DNA from 2 places in the Tardiphaga sp. 813_E8_N1_3 genome. Region 2 is predicted to be linked to the other one. Evidence: predicted binding sites of a transcription regulator. Region 2 holds the regulator's gene; the other holds the start of a gene.
The links. Region 2 encodes PhoB, which activates phosphate uptake and scavenging genes when phosphate is short. Its sites were predicted from a motif close to TGTCATNNANCTGTCAT; they were not measured.

Region 1: AB8A33_RS14050 (Orn/Lys/Arg decarboxylase N-terminal domain-containing protein) is a predicted target of PhoB. The motif match lies at 1,423-1,439, and genes of this name have one in related genera.

The regions. Positions count from the first base shown of each region.
Region 1 is NZ_JBPWQE010000001.1:2,927,265-2,936,544, reverse strand. Features, by position in the region: gene AB8A33_RS14050 (Orn/Lys/Arg decarboxylase N-terminal domain-containing protein) at 1-1,379, opposite strand, end outside; gene AB8A33_RS14045 (molybdopterin molybdotransferase MoeA) at 1,540-2,748, opposite strand; gene AB8A33_RS14040 (hypothetical protein) at 2,859-3,149, shown strand; gene AB8A33_RS14035 (CbtB domain-containing protein) at 3,207-3,389, shown strand; gene AB8A33_RS14030 (CbtA family protein) at 3,393-4,115, shown strand; gene AB8A33_RS14025 (HAD-IA family hydrolase) at 4,112-4,732, opposite strand; gene AB8A33_RS14020 (MarR family winged helix-turn-helix transcriptional regulator) at 4,984-5,532, opposite strand; gene AB8A33_RS14015 (cytochrome P450) at 5,766-6,914, shown strand; gene AB8A33_RS14010 (2Fe-2S iron-sulfur cluster-binding protein) at 6,922-7,245, shown strand; gene AB8A33_RS14005 (ABC transporter substrate-binding protein) at 7,312-8,526, shown strand; gene AB8A33_RS14000 (hypothetical protein) at 8,711-8,887, shown strand; gene AB8A33_RS13995 (hypothetical protein) at 9,068-9,280, shown strand, end outside.
Region 2 is NZ_JBPWQE010000001.1:5,286,552-5,295,831, forward strand. Features, by position in the region: gene argF (ornithine carbamoyltransferase) at 1-508, opposite strand, end outside; gene AB8A33_RS25045 (aspartate aminotransferase family protein) at 508-1,734, opposite strand; gene AB8A33_RS25050 (GcrA family cell cycle regulator) at 2,182-2,691, shown strand; gene phoB (phosphate regulon transcriptional regulator PhoB) at 2,924-3,628, opposite strand; gene phoU (phosphate signaling complex protein PhoU) at 3,720-4,433, opposite strand; gene pstB (phosphate ABC transporter ATP-binding protein PstB) at 4,462-5,289, opposite strand; gene pstA (phosphate ABC transporter permease PstA) at 5,286-6,131, opposite strand; gene pstC (phosphate ABC transporter permease subunit PstC) at 6,133-7,131, opposite strand; gene pstS (phosphate ABC transporter substrate-binding protein PstS) at 7,285-8,295, opposite strand; gene AB8A33_RS25085 (hypothetical protein) at 8,427-8,678, shown strand; gene AB8A33_RS25090 (ATP-binding protein) at 8,738-9,280, opposite strand, start outside.

The DNA.
Region 1 (9,280 bases), 2.4 Mb from region 2:
TCCCACAACACTTCGCCGGAGCGGCCCTTCATCATCTGCGCGCCGACATCCAATGATGCGAACAGCGGATAGAATGGCGAGGTCGAGGCGTGCTGCATGAAGCTTTCGTTGAAGCGGCGATGCTCGACGCGGCGCTTCTGGCCGCGGATATGCCGATCCTTCATGTGGATCTGCGATGCCTGCGAGAAGCTCGCGAGCTGCTTGTGGGTCGACTGCGTCGCGATAATACCCGGCGAATCCGGGCCGAGCTCCTTGAGCCCCATGGCGAACCGGCCGGCATAGAGCGGGTGGAATTTCATGAAGCCGGCCCAGGCTTCGTCGAACAGAATGTAATCGCAGAGATGGCCGATGCGCTTGATGATCATCTCGGCGCTGTAGATGGTGCCGTCATAGGTGCACTGTTCGATGACGGCGACGCGGAACGGGCGCGGGCGCTTCCAGGCATCCTTGTCGGTGACCAGCGGATTGGTGCGGATGCGCTCGCGCAGCGCGTCCTCGCCGAGCGCATCCCAGTTCATCGGCCCGATCAGGCCCCAGGGATTGCGCGTCGTTGGCACATAGATCGGCACACCGCCCGAAATCATCAATGCGCCATGCAAGGCAGCCTTGTGGTTGTTGCGGTCGAACAGCACCAGATCGCCGTCGGTGACCAGTGCCGACAGGGCGACCTTGTTGGAGGTCGATGTACCGTTGAGCACGAAATAGGTTTTTTCCGCGCCAAAAATCTGCGCAGCTTCCTTCTGCGCCTGTAGCGCAGGGCCCTCATGGGTCAGCAGATCGCCGAGATCGAGCACCGAATTGTCGAGGTCGTCGCGGAACACCGCTTCGCCGAGATGTTCCATGAACACGCGGCCGATCGGGCTGCGGCTGTAGAACACGCCGCCATTGTGCCCGGGGCAGGTCCAGAGCTGGTTGCCTTCCTCGGCATAGTCGACCAGCGCGCCGAAGAAGGGCGTCTTCAGCGTCTCGGCATATTGCTTCAACCGGCTAATGAGATTCTTGGCGATGAACGGCGGTGTTTCTTCTGAGAGGAATACATAGCCGTCGATGAAATCGAGCACCTCGACCGGGACATCCTCAAACCGCTTGCGGCGGATCAGCAGGATGATGGGGAAGTCCAGGCCGCGTTTGCGCATCAGGTTGATCAGCGCCGCGGTCTTGCCTTCGAGGCCCTTCTTGCCCCAGTCGACCACCATACAGCCGATCGCCGCGTCGGTCTGGACTGCGATCGTGGCATCTTCGAGCTTGCGTGCCTTGACGACCTCGAAGCCGGAACGCTCGATCTCATCGACGATCTGATTGAGCCGAATGCCCTCGAGATCGTCGGCGTCGAATGTTGGCATCGCAAACAGGAAATTGAAGCGTTTGAAATAGTCCATTTGTCCACCGATCTTGTTTCGCTGCGATCTCTCGCTGCGTTACGTGACAATTCAGTGACTGAAACCGTGTTGAGGTATCTCAGTCAGGAAAAAGGTTTGGGAGCATGCCGCAAGGTGAGAGTTCCGAACGCGGCGTCGTTCTATGAGGGTAGCGCGCCGGCTAGGTTGGCAGTCGAATGATGGCGCATGAATCTCCGGCAGCCGCGGCCGGTGCGAATGGCTTGCGGATCAAGAGCCCCTCGGCGACAGCCAAATTCCCCAGCAGTGACGAGTCCTGTTTCATGACCGGTGTCGCCACCACAGTGCCGTCGGCTCGGGTCTCGAGGCGCGTGCGCAGATAATCCTCGCGCTGGTCGTTGGCGGCGAGATCACGGCCGAGCACCGCGGGTTCGATCCCGTGAGCGACGTCGTTTCGGCCGGACAGCGCACGCAGCAGGGGCACCATGAACAGGAAGCCGCAAACATAGGACGACACGGGATTGCCGGGCAGGCCGATGACCCGCATGGCCTGGCGGTGTCCGTGCATCATCGGTTTGCCGGGCCGCATCGCGATCCGCCAGAACGCCATCTCGACGCCGGCATTGATCAGTGACTGTTGTACGAGGTCGTGGTCGCCGACCGACGCACCGCCGGTAGTGATCAGCACATCGGCCTTTAGATCGATCGCGCGTTGAATGGCCGACGTCGTCGCCTCGAGCGTATCGGTGGCGATACCGAGATCGACCACCTCGGCGCCTTCGGCACGGGCCAGCGCACGCAGCGCGAAGCCATTGGAGAGTACGATCTGGCCGGGGCCGGGGACAGCACCGGGCATCACAAGTTCGTCGCCGGTGGCAAGCATCGCGACGAGGGGCCGTCGCCATACCGGCAATGCCGCATGGTTCATGCCGGCGGCAAGAGCGAGATCACGGTCGGTGAGGCGGGTGCCGGCGCGCAGCAGCACATCGCCTTCATTGAAATCGACCCCGGCTGGGCGGATATGCTTGCCGGAGATCGCGGCCTCGTTGATCCCGACGATATCGCCATCGCGCGTGGTGTCTTCCTGGATCACGACGGCGTCGGCGCCAGGAGGCAGCACGCCGCCGGTGAAGATCCGCAGGGCTTCGCCGGCCTGCAGTGCACGATCGAATGGCTTGCCTGCGGCGATCTCGCCGATCACACGCAGCTTCGCGCCCAAGGTCGCATCGGCGGCGCGTACCGCATAGCCGTCCATGGCCGACATGGGCTCCGGTGGCTGCGTGCGCAGCGAAGCGATGTCGCGGGCGAGCACACGGTGGAACGCGTCCTCCAGCGGCACCATCTCCTCGGGCAGCGCATCGGCGCCCGCGAGAATCGCGGCCATGGCATCGGTAACCGGCATCAGGGCCATTGGCAGGGGTCTCCGGCAGTGTGGGTGCCCGTCATAGCGGAGAGCGGGAGCCGACGCAAAACCACCGGCGCTTTGGCGGTGCCGGGGAAACGCGATAGACATCGGCGATCATGACCGACAACCACACCGCAACCGACGATGAAGCGCCTGCCTGGCGCGCCGATGTCGATGCGCTGGCGTTCCGGCCATCCGGTCATCGCGGGCTGTGCATGGTGCATCGTCACGCATTCCGGACGCTGCTCCGGCGCTATCCGTCGCCGGAGGAATGCGCAGCGTATTTCAACGATCGCAGAGCGGTGTTCCAGGCGGCCGCCGGTGCCAAAATCGTGCGCGCGTCGATGGCCGCTGATGCAAATTTCCATCTGACCAGCCGCGATCTCGCCCGCGCGATGCAAAATTAGCGGTCGCGCCGCCCGTGCAACTCGGCTAAATTGCCCCTCTATTTCGTGAGGATTCCGATGCAACAGACCCAGACCGCCCAGATCTCCGCCGTTACCACCGACGTCAATGTCGTCGTGCAGGCCGTTCTGGCCATGGCGCTCGGTCTGTTTATCGTCGGGGTGGTCGGTTTCTCGCATATCAGCGCCGTCCATAATGCGGCCCACGACACGCGCCACGCCAACGCATTCCCCTGCCACTGAGACATGTCCGTCTTCAGGTCGATCGTTTTCTCGGCAGTACTGGCTGGCGCGATCACTGGCGCTGCCATCACGGGCGCCCAGATGGTCGGGACCATTCCCCTGATCCAGAAAAGCGAAGTCTTTGAGCGCAAGGCCGAGGCCCCGGCACCTGCGCCGACGGTTGCCGCACAGCCCGCGCATGCGCACGACCATGGCGCCGCCGCCCATAGCCATGAGGCTGAGTGGGAGCCTGCCGAGGGCTTGCAGCGCAATGCCTTCACCACCGGCGCCAATATCCTGACTGCCATCGGCTTCGCGTTGCTGCTGGCCGGCATCTTCGCGCTGCGTGGCCGGGCCGTGAGCTGGCGGGAAGGGCTGTTCTGGGGTCTCGGCGGTTTCGTCGTCTTCACGGCGGCGCCCGGCCTCGGCCTGCCGCCGGAGCTGCCTGGAATGCCTGTCGCCGATCTCACACTGCGCCAGACCTGGTGGATCGGCACTGCCTGCGCCACAGCGGCCGGGCTCGGCCTGCTGGTGTTCCGCAAGGCGTCATGGGCTGCCATTCTCGGCCTTGGCCTGATCATCCTGCCGCACCTGATTGGAGCCCCGCAGGCGCCGGCTGGCCATACCGATGTTCCCGAAGCGCTGTCACACAGTTTCGTGGTTGCGGCGGTCCTGACCAGCCTGCTGTTCTGGGCACTCCTCGGCGTGCTCACCAGCATCGCCTTCCAGCGCATCTCGCGGGCTTAAAGCCCCAGTGCCTTGAGTGCCTCGGCGACGGATGTCGGCGAGGTCACGTGCACGGTCTGCAATCCGCAGGCGCGAGCGGCCTCGATGTTTTCGGCGAGATCGTCGAAGAATACGATCCGTTCAGCAGGCATGCCGATTTCTGCAATCACATGCCGGTAGGCCTCGACATCGGGCTTGCGCAAGCCGATGGAGGACGACAGAAACACCGTCCGGAAGTGGTTGAGCAGATCGGCATGCCGTTCCGAGAAATGCGTGACATGCGCTACATTGGTGTTTGAGAATGCGTAGAGCGGCCAGCGCTTCGATGCATGCGCCATGAGTTTGGCGATGCCCGGCATCTCGCCGACGAAGATCGCATTCCAGCCTTCGAGAAATTGACCGGGCGTCAGGTCGATATCAAGCGTGTCACGCAGATGCGCGAAGAACGCGTCGTCGGAAATCTCGCCGCGCTCGTGCCGCATATAGACGTCGCCGCGCGCAAACCGGCTCACGATGTCGTCCGGTGAACACTGCGCATAGTCCGACCAGACCTTCAACACACGAGTGAAGTCGATATCGAGTACGACGCGGCCGAGATCGAACAGCAGGGCGTCAGCGGAATTTGGCCTGAGCGGCATCGTTATCTGTATCCCTTGGCTCAACGATTGAACCTGCTGCGGCGCAGGTTAGCTGAGGGTGGCAGAAAATCCTTATTTCCTCGTGACAAACCGTCCCGATATTTCTGTTGCCTAGGCAACTAATTCGTGAGAGCTTTTCCAAAGAGGGCGCATACGAGAGCAGTCAACTGCCGCGTCCCACAGGGAGAGAAACGATGATGGACCGCTCGTGCGGGACAGCGATTGATGACGCGCGAGCAACCCGTGGTGGCCTAGCCGGTGACCGCGCCGAGATTGCCGTGAATGCGTCGCAGCAAGTCGACCAGCACTTCGCGTTCGCTCTCATCCAGGCAGGACAGCAGCTTTCGTTCGCGTTCCAGTGCGGTCACAATGACGGCGTCATGGGTAGTGCGCCCTTTGGTGGTCAGCGTAATCGAATGGGTGCGCGCGTCGTCAGGGTCGGCGTTGATGGCGACCAGCCCGCGTTCTTCCAGCATGGCAAGCGTGCGGCTGACCGGTCCCTTGTCGAAGCCGATAACGTGGCAGATGCGCGAGGCGGGAATGCCGGGCTCGATCGCCAGCAGCGACATGATGCGCCACTCGGTGACATTCACGCCAAAGCGCTTCTGATAGAGCACGGTCGCGTTGCGCGAGAGCTTGTTCGCAATGAAGGTGATGAAGGCTGGCACGTAACGATCGAGATCGAGCAACTGCCCGCCTTTGGAAGCAGGCACTTTCGCGGCGACAGTCCTGACATTGACCTTTGTCGCTTTCGCCCTGGCGGGCTTTCGAACCGTTTTTCCCGATCCATTCTTGCTCATGCAACACGATCCTGCCTGCCAGCGTGACGTCGTCGAAATCGGCGAGATCACATGGTTCTGAGGAATAGAGACACGCAGCCACAATTGCCAACAAGAAAATATGGGAGATTCACATGGTTGCCACGGTCACGACGGCATCGCCCCACACCCCGCCAGTGCTGTCCTTTGGCGGAGCCTTGCCGAACGACGCATCGTCTCAGCCCGTCGTCCACCTCGACGTCGATCCCTTCGCCATGGGCTTCTTCGCCGATCCTCACCCCACCCACGAGGTGCTGCGTGAAGCCGGGCCCGTGGTGTATCTCGACAAATGGAACGTCTACGCGGTCGCGCGCTATGCCGAAGTTCATGCAGTCCTGAACGATCCCGCGACGTTCTGCTCGAGCCGCGGCGTGGGTCTTAGCGACTTTGCCAGGGAGAAACCGTGGCGCCCGCAGAGCCTCATCCTCGAAGCCGACCCGCCGGCGCATACGCGCACGCGCGCGGTACTCAACAAGGTCCTGTCGCCCGCGGTGATGAAGCAACTGCGCGACGGCTTTGCCGCGGCGGCTGATGCCAAGGTCGACGAACTGCTGGAGCGGCGCAGTTTCGACGCGGTCGCGGATCTTGCCGAAGCCTATCCACTATCGGTGTTCCCCGATGCGATGGGACTGCAGAAGGAGGGCCGCGAAAACCTGCTGCCTTATGCCGGTCTTGTCTTCAATGCCTTCGGTCCGCCGAACCAGCTGCGCCAGGACGCCATCGAACGCTCGGCGCCCCATCAGGCCTATGTCGCCGCGCAATGCCAGCGTGACAATCTCGCGCCCGGCGGTTTCGGCGCCTGCATCCATGCGCGGGTCGACGCCGGCGACATCACCGCCGACGAGGCGCCGCTGCTGGTGCGCTCATTGCTGTCGGCAGGACTGGACACGACGGTGAACGGTATCGGCGCTGCCGTTTATTGCCTGGCGCGCTACCCCGAAGAATTCGCGCGGATGCGCAGCGACCTGTCGCTGGCGCGCAACGCCTTCGAGGAGGCGGTGCGCTTTGAGAGTCCGGTGCAGACCTTCTTCCGCACCACGACGCGCGATGTCGAGATCAGCGGCTGCCATGTCGGTGAGGGCGAGAAGGTGCTGATGTTCCTGGCCGCCGCCAACCGCGATCCGCGCCGCTGGGCCGATCCCGAACGCTACGACATCACCCGCAAGACGTCCGCCCATGTCGGCTTCGGCTCCGGCATCCACATGTGCGTCGGCCAGCTCGTGGCGCGGCTTGAGGGCGAGGTCATGCTCTCCGCACTGGCGCGCAAGGTCGCGGCGATCGAGATCACCGGCGAGGTCAAGCGCCGTTACAACAACACGCTGCGCGGGCTGGAGAGCCTGCCGGTCACCTTCACGCCCGCCTGAGGATTCCATGCCGAGCATTACATTCATTCATCACGACGACCGTGCCGAGACAGTCAGCGCCAATGGCGGCGACAGCGCCATGTATACGGCGCTACTGCATGGCATCGACGGCATCACGGGCGAATGCGGCGGCGGCGCGGTCTGCGCCACCTGCCACGTCTATATCGACGACAACTGGCTGGGCAAAGTTGGCGCAGCCAGCGCCGACGAGGATGAGTTGCTGGAAGGGGTCGCCAGCGAGCGGCTGCCGAACAGCCGGCTGTCGTGCCAGATCAAGATCACCGAGGCGCTCGACGGCCTAGTCCTGCGACTGCCGGAGCGACAGGTGTAATTCGCAAGCAAGACCGCGACCGGCAACGTCCGGACCCGCGTAATCAAGGCGGAGGGAGAGACGGTAATGAAGGGCTTGAAGACAGTTTTGGCTGCTGCGGCATCCTGCGTGATGGCGACGGCAGTTCAGGCGCAGGTGTCCGACGATGTGGTGCGGGTGGGTGTGCTCAACGATATTTCCGGCGTGTTCCAGGACACCAACGGCATGGGCTCGGTGGAAGCCGCGCGGATGGCCGCCGAGGATTTCAACGGCGGCGGCAAGAACATCAAGGTCGAGATCGTCTATGCCGACCATCAGAACAAGGCGGATGTCGGCTCCGCCATCGCGCGCAAATGGCTCGATGTCGAAAAGGTCGACGCCATCGTCGACGTGCCGAATTCATCCGTGGGTCTCGCCATCAACAATATCGCCCGCAACACCAGAATGACGTTCCTGGCATCGTCCACGGCGACCTCGGACCTCACGGGGAAGGACTGCTCGCCGAACACCATCCAGTGGGTGAACGATGCATGGGCCACCGGCAACACCACCGCCGCGGCGATGATGCAGCGGGGCGGTGACGACTGGTACTTTCTCACGGTGAATTACGCGCTGGGGCAGGGCATCGAGGCCGAAGCCACCAATTACATCACGAAGAACGGTGGCAAGGTGCTGGGGTCGTCGAAGCATCCGCTCGGCACCTCCGATTTCGCCTCGCTCTTGCTGCAGGCGCAGAGCTCCAAGGCCAAGGTGATCGGCCTAGCCAATGCCGGCGCCGATGCCATCAATGCGGTCAAGCAAGCTGGTGAGTTTGGCATGCAGGACGGCCCGCAGAAGCTGGTCGCGTTCCTGATCTTCATCAACGACGTTCACGGCATGGGCCTGAAGACCGCGCAGGGCCTGCTGCTGACGGAATCCTTTTACTGGGACATGGATGACGACACCCGCGCCTTTGGCAAACGCTTTGCGGCGCGGCCGGGCATGAATGGCAAGATGCCAAGCGCCAATCAGGCGGGCGTCTATGCCTCCACGCTGGCCTATCTCAATGCGGTGGCCGCCAAGGGCAGCGACGATGCCGGCGTGGTCGTGCCGCAGATGAAGACGTTCAAGGGCAAGGACAAGCTGTTCGGTGAGGTCACGATCCGCGCCGATGGCCGTGTCATTCACCCGATCTATCTGTTCGAGATCAAGAAGCCAGCGGAGTCGAAGGGGCCGTATGACTATTACAAGCTGCTCTCGACCATCCCGGCCGAAAAGGCTTTCCGGCCGATGGCCGACGGCGGCTGTCCGATGATCAAGTAGCCTATCGCGCATCGATACCGGCAACATCAGTCGTTCCCGGTATCGGTGTGGGGCCAGTTGCGGGAATTGGCGGATCGGTAGGTAACTTGCTGCTCCGCAGAAAATACATGCGGGCTATTTCAAACCTAGAAGGCTATTCCACGTACCTAATGACATCGAAACCCTTTGATTTAAAGGATTTGGAATGTCGATTGTGGTTGGATTGATGATCTTGCTGCTGCCGCCTGCTGCGTGGTTACTGGTCAAACGATATGAGCGTCATCTCGATGCGCAGATCGGACCGTGGATCGTCAGCGAGATGAAGCCGCACCGTAACCGGCAGCGTCTCCTGCGCGAACACCGTGATGACAGCGACCGCTGAAATCCGCCTCTATTCAGGTTACCGCAAAACTTATAGTGCGCGCGCGTAACTAAGTAGTGCGCATTCACACTTGGCCTCGTCCTGCTTGGTAGTGCTGATCCCGCCACGAGCACCAGCCTGGATGTCTCATCCGTCCGGTGGTCGCTTGATGTGGCCCGGGACCGCCGCCAAACACCCCCCATGTCGCGCGCGGTCCCGGTTATTTTCCGTAAACAATATGACGGCGCAGGATCGCGATTTCGCAGTGATGACGCGCTCTGGGACCTTCGTGAGAAGTTGCGCGTCGTGCCGGCCGCGAAGATGGCTGCGCAGCGGCAGGAGCTCGATGAGCGGCTGCGCGATCTCGAACAGTTCGCGACCTCGTTGAAGCGTGCTGTCGCTGCATTGCGGCCG
Region 2 (9,280 bases):
CATTGTTGTCGTCGCCGGTCCAGGCCACGGTGCGCCCCTTGATCGGACCGCGGTGCTCCTCATAGGTCATGACATCCGCCATCACCTGGCAGGGATGCGAGAAGCGCGTCAGGCCGTTGATGACCGGCACGGTCGCGTTTTCCGCGAGCTCCACCAGCGAGTCATGATTGAGGATGCGGATCATGATGATGTCGACGAAGCGCGACAGCACGCGCGCGGTGTCGGCAATGGTCTCGCCGCGACCGAGCTGCATTTCGGCGCCGGTGAGCATCACGACGTCGCCGCCGAGCTGGCGCATGCCGACCTCGAACGACACGCGGGTGCGCGTCGAGGGCTTTTCGAAGATCATCGCCAGCGTCTTGTTCTTGAGCGGACGATCGGGCTCGGCATTCGAGCCATCCCGCCCCTTCAGCTTCGCCTTCATGGCGGCAGCCGCGTTCATGATATTGCGCAACTCGCTGGCCGGCACGGCCGTGAGATCGAGGAAATGCCGCGGTGACGTGCTCATCACGCGGCTCCCTGCGTCTTGTCGGGTGAGCCGAGCGCTACGCAGGCCTGTTCGAGCCGCTGCACGGCCTGCTCGATCTCGGACTCGCTGACGATCAGCGGCGGCAGGAAGCGCACCACATTGTCGCCGGCGCCAACCGTCAGCAGCTTCGCGTCACGCAATGCTGCCACGAGATCGCCCGCCGGCACCACGGCCTTGAGGCCGATCAGAAGACCTTCGCCGCGCACTTCGCTGAGCACATCTGGATGGCCATCGACCACGCCCGCGAGTTTCTGTTTCAACAGCAGCGACATCTTCTTCACATGGTCGAAGAAACCGGGCTTCAGCATGATATCGAGCACGGAATTCGCCGCGGCCACCGCCAGCGGATTGCCGCCAAAGGTCGAGCCGTGCGAGCCGGGCGCCATGCCTTCGGCCGCTTCCGCCGAGAGAAGGCACGCGCCGATCGGGAAACCGCCGCCGAGTGCCTTGGCCAGCGCCATGACATCCGGCGTCACGCCGATGCGCTGATAGGCAAACAGTTCGCCGGTGCGGCCCATGCCGGTCTGCACTTCGTCGAAGATCAAAAGTATGCCGTTCTTGTCGCAAAGTTCGCGCAGCGCGCCAAAGAACGCGTTGCTCGGCGCACGCACGCCACCCTCACCCTGCAGCGGCTCGATGAGAATGCCGGCAGTGTTCGGGCCGATGGCCTTCTTCACGGCTTCGATATCGCCGAGCGGCAACTGGTCGAAGCCGTCGAGCGGCGTGCCGTAGCCTTCGAGATATTTCGCGGCGCCCGTCGCCGCCAGCGTGCCGAGGGTGCGGCCATGGAACGCGCCTTCAAAGGTGATGATGCGCGTGCGCTCGGGGTGGCCCTTGGAGAAATGATAGTGGCGGGTCACCTTGATCGCGCATTCCATCGCTTCCGCACCCGAATTGGCGAAGAACACGAAGTCGGCAAAGCTCTGTTCGCACAGCCGCGCGGCGAGGCGCTCGCCGTCCGGGCTCTTGAACAGGTTCGACATGTGCCAGAGCTTGGTGGCCTGCTCCTGCAATGCGGCGACCATATGTGGGTGCGCATGGCCAAGTGCGTTCACGGCAACGCCGCTGGTGAAATCGAGGTAGCGCTCGCCGTCGGTTCCAATCAGCCACGCGCCTTCACCGCGCTCGAAAGCGACATCCGCACGCGCGAAAACAGGCAGCAAGTGGGCCTGAGAGAGGGGCGAAGACGTTGCGTTGCTGGTCATAACCGATCCGATCGAAAAGACTGCGGCCGCGTCGATGACAATTGTGCGAAATCGAACAACGGACCCTAGAAACGAAACGTGCCGCCCTTCTCGGGCGGCACGTGGGCATTATTCTATGTGTGCTGTGAAGACTGTCAACCGCGCACTGCGGCTTTCGAGTCACACGGAGTCGCAGAAAAAGCCGATTTTGCAGCTTTATTTGCAGAAGCATGTGGACGCGGCATGCCCGACTCTTGCGCGCGAGTCACGGCATATTGTAGCTTTTGTCTCGTCGGATACGACATCTCGTGCGGCGGTAGACCTTTTAATGACACATCCAGTGCGGCGTAACAGCCGGACGCGAAATTCGCGCCCGGTGAGCGCTAAGGGATTCTGACCGCAGGGATTTTTGAAGTCTCAACTCGCAGCGCTGACCGGTGCTCTGGCGCTTACGAAGGGAAAATGGCGATGACGGTAATGACATGGACCGACGATCGCGTCGAACAGTTGAAGAAACTCTGGGAAGGCGGCCTCTCCGCCAGCCAGATCGCCGCGGAACTCGGCAACGTGACCCGCAATGCCGTGATCGGCAAGGTGCACCGTCTCGGCCTGTCCGGCCGCGCCAAGAGCCCCTCCTCGGCAGCTCCGCGGCAGCGCAAGGCGCGCCCGGCCCAGCAGATGGTACGCGTCGCCCGCCCGATGGCCCGCGGCAACACCGCGCTGGCCCATAATTACGAGATCGAGGCGGAGCCCGATCCGATCGCCTATGACAACATCGTACCGATCAGCCAGCGCCTGTCGCTGGTCGAGCTCAACGATGCCACCTGCCACTGGCCGATCGGCGATCCGTCGAGCGCGGATTTTTACTTCTGCGGCGGCAGGGCCCTGGCTGGCGCCCCCTATTGCGCACATCACTCGCGCATCGCCTATCAGCCGGCGAGCGACCGCCGCCGCGCGGTACCGAAGCCCACGCGCTGAGCTGGAAGATATCTAAACCAAATGAAAATGCCCGGTGATGAGCCGGGCATTTTTTTGTTTTGGATGGTGATTGCCGGGGCGCTTGCGTTGACACTCGGTGTCGTCCCCGCGAAGGCGGGGACCCATAACCACCGAAAGAGTGGTTGGGGCGTATTCGCAGGCGTCCTGGATAGAGCCGAGAAGACGGAGGCTATGGGTCCCCGCCTTCGCGGGGACGACACAGCGTGTGTTGTTACTCCGCCGCCTTGTCGAACCGGTCGTCCAGCGCATAGCCGGCGCCGCGCACGGTGCGGATCGGATCGGGCTCACCGGCGGGATTGAGCAGCTTGCGCAGGCGGCCGATATGCACGTCGACGGTGCGCTCGTCGATATAGATGTCGCGGCCCCAGACGCTGTCGAGCAACTGCTCGCGGCTGAATACGCGGCCCGGATGTTCCAGGAAGAACTCCAGCAGGCGATATTCGGTCGGACCGAGATCGATCGGACGGCTTGAGCGCACAACGCGGCGCTTGTCGCGGTCGAGTTCGATATCGCCGAAAGCGAGCACGGTGGCGAGACGCTCGGGAGCTGCACGACGGAGCAGACCCTTCACGCGGGCCAGGAGCTCCGGCACCGAAAACGGCTTGACGATATAGTCGTCGGCGCCGGTGGCGAGACCGCGAACACGCTCGCTCTCTTCGCCGCGCGCCGTCAGCATGATGATCGGCAATGCCTTGGTTTCGGGCCGCGCGCGCAGGCGGCGGCACAGTTCGATGCCGGACAGACCCGGCAGCATCCAGTCGAGCACCACGAGATCCGGCACCCGCTCCTTCAAGCGGGTGTCGGCATCGTCGCCGCGCGCGACAGTTTCAACATCATAGCCTTCGGCGTCGAGGTTGTAGCGAAGAAGCGTCGTGAGGGCTTCCTCGTCCTCCACCACCAGAATGCGTGCATTCACAGCCATATGGTCAATATCCTCAGTGACGTCCGACAAGCCTTTAGGCCATGATCCTTGCGGAAGACTGGCTTCCACTTTTCCGGATCATGCTTCAGACCGTCGGCGCATTCGCGAATGTGGTCATGTCGCCCTTCGGGCGCTTGTCGAGGATCTGCTGGCCCTCGATCATGTAGAACACGGTTTCTGCAATGTTGGTGGCGTGATCGCCGATCCGCTCGATGTTCTTGGCGCAGAACATCAGGTGGATACAGAACGAAATGTTACGCGGGTCTTCCATCATATAGGTAAGGAGTTCGCGGAACAGCGAGGTGCAGATCGCGTCGATTTCCTCGTCGCCCTTCCACACCGTCATCGCGGCGGGCAGATCGTGTGCGGCATAGGCGTCGAGCACGGCCTTGACCTGGGTGGTCACGAGGTCGGTCATGTGTTCGAGGCCGCGGATCAGCTTCAGCGGATGGAAATCGCTGTCGAGTGCATTGACGCGCTTGCCGATGTTCTTGGAGAGATCGCCGATCCGCTCCAGATCGGTGGCGACGCGCAGCGCGCCGACGATCTCGCGCAAATCGACAGCCATCGGCTGGCGCTTGGCGATGGTCAGCACGGCGCGCTCTTCGATCGTGCGCTGCAACTGGTCGATCTCGGCGTCGGTGGCGACAACGCGTGCACCGAGTGCGACGTCCCGGCGGATCAGCGCGTCGACGGATTCGACGATCTGCCGTTCCGCGAGGCCACCCATCTCGGCGACGAGACGGGTCAGCTCCTGCAGATCGTCGTCGAAAGCCTTGGTGGTGTGTTCAAAAGCCATATCTAAATCCTCCCGCGAATATGTCGCGTCAGCCGAAGCGGCCGGTGATGTAATCCTGGGTGCGGCGGTCGGTCGGCGACGTGAAGATCTTGTTGGTTTGATCGAACTCGATCAACTCGCCGAGATACATGAAGGCCGTGGTGTCGGAGACGCGGGCAGCCTGCTGCATGTTATGGGTGACGATCGCGATCGTGTACTGATCCTTCAACTCGTCGATCAGCTCCTCGATCTTCGCGGTCGAGATCGGATCCAGCGCCGAGCACGGCTCGTCGAACAGGATGACTTCCGGCCGAACCGCGATGGTGCGCGCAATGCACAGACGCTGCTGCTGACCGCCCGACAGGCTGAGGCCCGACGCGTTGAGCTTGTCCTTGACTTCGTTCCAGAGCGCACCGCCACGCAGCGCCTTCTCGACGCGCACGTCCATCTCCGACTTGGAGATCTTTTCATAGAGGCGAATACCGAAGGCGATGTTTTCGTAAATCGTCATCGGGAACGGAGTCGGCTTCTGGAACACCATGCCGACGCGGGCGCGCAGCAGGTTGAGGTCCAGCTTCGGATCCAGAATGTTCTGGTTGTCGAGCATGAGCTGACCTTCGGCGCGCTGGCCGGGATACAGATCATACATCCGGTTGAAGATGCGCAGCAGCGTGGACTTGCCGCAGCCTGACGGGCCGATGAACGCCGTCACGCGGTTCGCCATCAGCGTCAGATTGATCTTCTTCAGAGCGTGGTGTTCGCCATAGTAGAAGTTCAGGTCGCGCACGGTGACCTTGGGACGGGTCTCGCCCTGCAAGACCGACGGCGGCGGCATCGAGACGGAAGGAACGCCAGACGACACAGAAAGCTCACTCATTTTGCTGTCCTCTCGGCGCCGAGAATGCGCGCGCCAATGTTAAGGGCAAGTACGGTCAAGGTGATGATCAGGGCACCGCTCCAGGCGAGCTGCTTCCAGTACTCGTAGGGGCTCTGCACGAAGTTGTTGATGGTCACCGGCAGGTTGGCCATCGTCTTGGTGAGATCGAGACTGAAGAACTGGTTGCTCAGCGCGGTGAACAGCAGCGGCGCCGTTTCACCGGCGACGCGCGCGGTCGCCAGCAGCACGCCCGTGATCAGACCGGAACGGGCCGCACGATAAGCGATCCGCTTGATGACCAGGGAGCGCGGCAGGCCGAGCGCCGAGGCCGCTTCACGCAGCGGGTTCGGCACGAGACCAAGCATGTCTTCCGTGGTGCGAACCACGACGGGGATCACGATCACGGCGAGCGCAAGCGAACCGGCGAGAGCCGAGAAGCCGCCCATCGGAACCACCACCGCACCATAGACGAACAGGCCGATGATGATGGACGGGGCCGACAGCAACACGTCGTTGATGAAGCGGATCACCGAGGTGAGCTTGTCGTGCTTGCCGTATTCAGCGAGATAGGTGCCGGCAAACAGGCCGAGCGGTGCGCCTATGCCGACGCCGATCGCGGTCATGATGACCGAACCGACGATGGCATTGAGCAGGCCGCCTTCCATGGAGCCGGGCGGCGGCGTGTTCTGGGTGAATATCTGCAGGCTAATGCCAGCGAGACCGTTGTAGAACAGCGTGAACAGGATCAGCGCGAGCCAGGTGACGCCGAACAGGGCGGCACCGACACAGAGCAGGCGGATGATCGTATCGTGGCGACGGCGGGATGCGTAAATCGGGTTCATGTTAGTTGCCCGCCTTCTTTTCCAGACGTAGCAGCATCAGGCGCGCTGCCGAGAGCACGAAGAATGTCAGCACGAACAGCAGGAGGCCGAGCAGGATCAGACCCGATTGATGCAGACCGTCGCTCTCCGCGAACTCGCTGGCGATGGCTGCCGAGATCGTGGTGCCCGGGCCAAAGATCGAGCCTGTGATACGGAACGAGTTGCCGATGATGAAGGTCACCGCCATCGTTTCACCGAGCGCACGGCCGAGCGCCAGCATCACGCCACCGATTACACCAACGCGGGTATAGGGGATGACGACGTTGCGGACGACTTCCCAGGTGGTGCAGCCGACGCCGTAGGCGGCTTCCTTCAACACCGGCGGCACCGTCTTGAACACATCGACCGAGATCGAGGTGATGAAGGGTAGCACCATGATGGCGAGGATCAGCGACGCGTTGAACAGGCTGAGATAGGACGGCGGGCCGGCGAAGATCACGCCGAGGACCGGGACGCCTTCGAAAGCATTGATCATGAACGGCTGCACGTGGTTGGCCAGGAACGGGCCGAGCACGAAGAACCCCCACATGCCGTAGATGATCGAGGGAATACCGGCGAGAAGCTCGACCGCCATGCCGATCGGGCGGCGCAGCCAGTTCGGGCACAGTTCGGTGAGGAAGATCGCGATGCCGATGCCGACCGGAATGGCGATCGCCATCGCGATCACCGAGGTGATCAGCGTACCGTAGATCGGACCGAGTGCACCGAGGACCGGCGGATCAGCCGACGGGGCCCAGCGCTGCGTGGTCAGGAACGAAAAGCCGAATTCGCGGAGCGCCGGCCACGCACCAACGATAAGCGACAGAATGATGCCGCCGAGAATAAACAGAACAGACAGCGCCGAGATGCGGGTGATCCAGTAAAACGCCTGGTCCCCCGTCTTGAAGGCATTCAGCGCCTTCGCACGATCATAAGGTCCGGCAGCGTCCATCGAAGAGCTCTGTACGGCCATGTCTGCCACGCCAGTCCCCTGTAATTGTTACAATACCCCAAAACGCATTGCCCTGGAGGGGCTTGTCAGGGCGCGGAGTCAGAAGAGAAGAAGAAAAGAGAAGAAATTCAGCCCTGCAGCAAACGGAGGAGAGATGCCCCTCTCCTCCGCCCACACACCAGATCAGCTCTTGATGTCAGCCGACCAGGTCTTTTCGATCAGTTTGACGACCGAGTCCGGCATCGGGATGTAGTCGAGCTCTTCGGCAGCCTTGTCGCCCTTTTCGAACGACCACTTGAAGAACTTCAGCGCTTCAGCCGACGCCGTCTTGTCGGTCGGGGTCTTGTGCATGAGGATGAAGGTCGCCGCAGTGATCGGCCAGGACGCTTCGCCCGGCTGGTCGGTGAGGATCACGTAGTAGCCGGGAGCCTTGGCCCAGTCGGCATTGGCAGCAGCAGCCTGGAAGGCAGCGACGGTCGGTTGCACGGTCTTCCCAGCCTTGTTGACGAGGCCGGCATAGGTCAGCTTGTTCTGCTTGGCGTAAGCATATTCAACATAACCGATGGCGTTCTTGGTCTGACCAACGTTGCCGGCAACGCCTTCATTGCCCTTGGCGCCGACGCCAACCGGCCACTCGACAGCCGTACCGGTGCCGACCTTGGTCTTCCAGTCAGCCGAGGCCTTCGACAGATAGTCGGTGAAGTTGAAGGTGGTGCCCGAACCGTCCGAACGACGAACGACGGTGATGGCAGCCGAAGGCAGCTTCAGCTTCGGGTTCAGCTTAGCGATGGCAGCGTCATCCCACTTGGTGACCTTGCCGAGATAGATGTCGCCGAGCACTTCGCCGGAGAGAACCAGCTCGCCCGAGGCGATGCCTTCGAGATTCACGACGGGAACGATCGCGCCCATCACCATCGGCCACTGAACCAGGCCGTCCTTCTCGAGCTGCTCAGCCTTGAGCGGCGCGTCGGTGGCGCCGAAAGTCACGGTCTTGGCCTGGATCTGCTTGATGCCGGCGCCCGAACCAATCGACTGGTAGTTCAGACCATTGCCAGTCTCTTTCTTGTAGGCGTCGGCCCACTTCGAATAGACCGGGAACGGGAAGGTTGCGCCGGCACCCGTGATGTCGGCGGCAAATGCCGAGGTCGAGGCGGCAACGAGGCCGGCAGCGACGATCGCTTTGAGGAATTTCATGGGATGTCTCCAATCTCGTGAGCGACCGCGCCGGATGCGCCAGTTGTGCTCACGCCGCCCGTTTAGGGGTGGTCGATTGTGCTTTTATGATAGTTCCATGACACTTGGATGACGGCGCCAAGCATCTGTAAATGCTTCGTTTTTCTTCCTCCGCGGATAATTTTACCGTGCAAATAACACCGAAAATGCCCTGCCATAAGGGGCATGCCAGGCCGTCAAAATCGACCGTCACAGGGGTTAACAATATGTTTCAGCAGGCGGAATCCGGCCTCGCTGTCATGCGCGCGTATGACAGCGGCGGGCACGATATTGAGGGTGATCGGACGCAATGCCGCACCACCCCCGCCAAGGCCTTTTTTGACCGTCTGAGCGAAGCGCAGTGATGCGGGACCGCCCAAGGGCGGCCCCGACGGGCGCAGGAGAACGAAGAGAGTTTAAGGCGTCAGGACGCTGCGGAGGCGGGAGGCGTCGGCGGCGTCTTCACCTGCGGAAAGGCGGCGGTAAAAGTCGCGCCGTTCTTCGGCACGCTTTCGATCAGCAGCCGGCCGCGGTGCCGGTTCAGGATGTGTTTCACCAGCGAGAGGCCGAGGCCCGTACCGCCCTGTGCGCGGCTGTCGCCGACATCGACCCGGTAGAAACGTTCGGTCAGGCGCGGCAGATGCTCGGGGGCGATGCCCGGGCCATAGTCCCGCACGGCGACGCGGATTTCCGGCACACCTTCCGCAGTCGACTCCGTGGTCAACGATACGTCGACCTTGCCGCCGGATGCGCCGTATTTCAGCGCGTTCTCGATCAGGTTCTCGAACAGCCTCAGCAATTCCTCGCGATCGCCAGCGATGGACACCGGCGCCTCCGGCAGCGCCATTTCGATCCTGACGTTGCGCTCATTGGCCAGCGGCTCCAGCCCGTCGCCGACCTGACGGATAATGGGGAGAATATCCACCAGCGTATCCGGCCGCACATGCGCCGACAATTCGACGCGTGA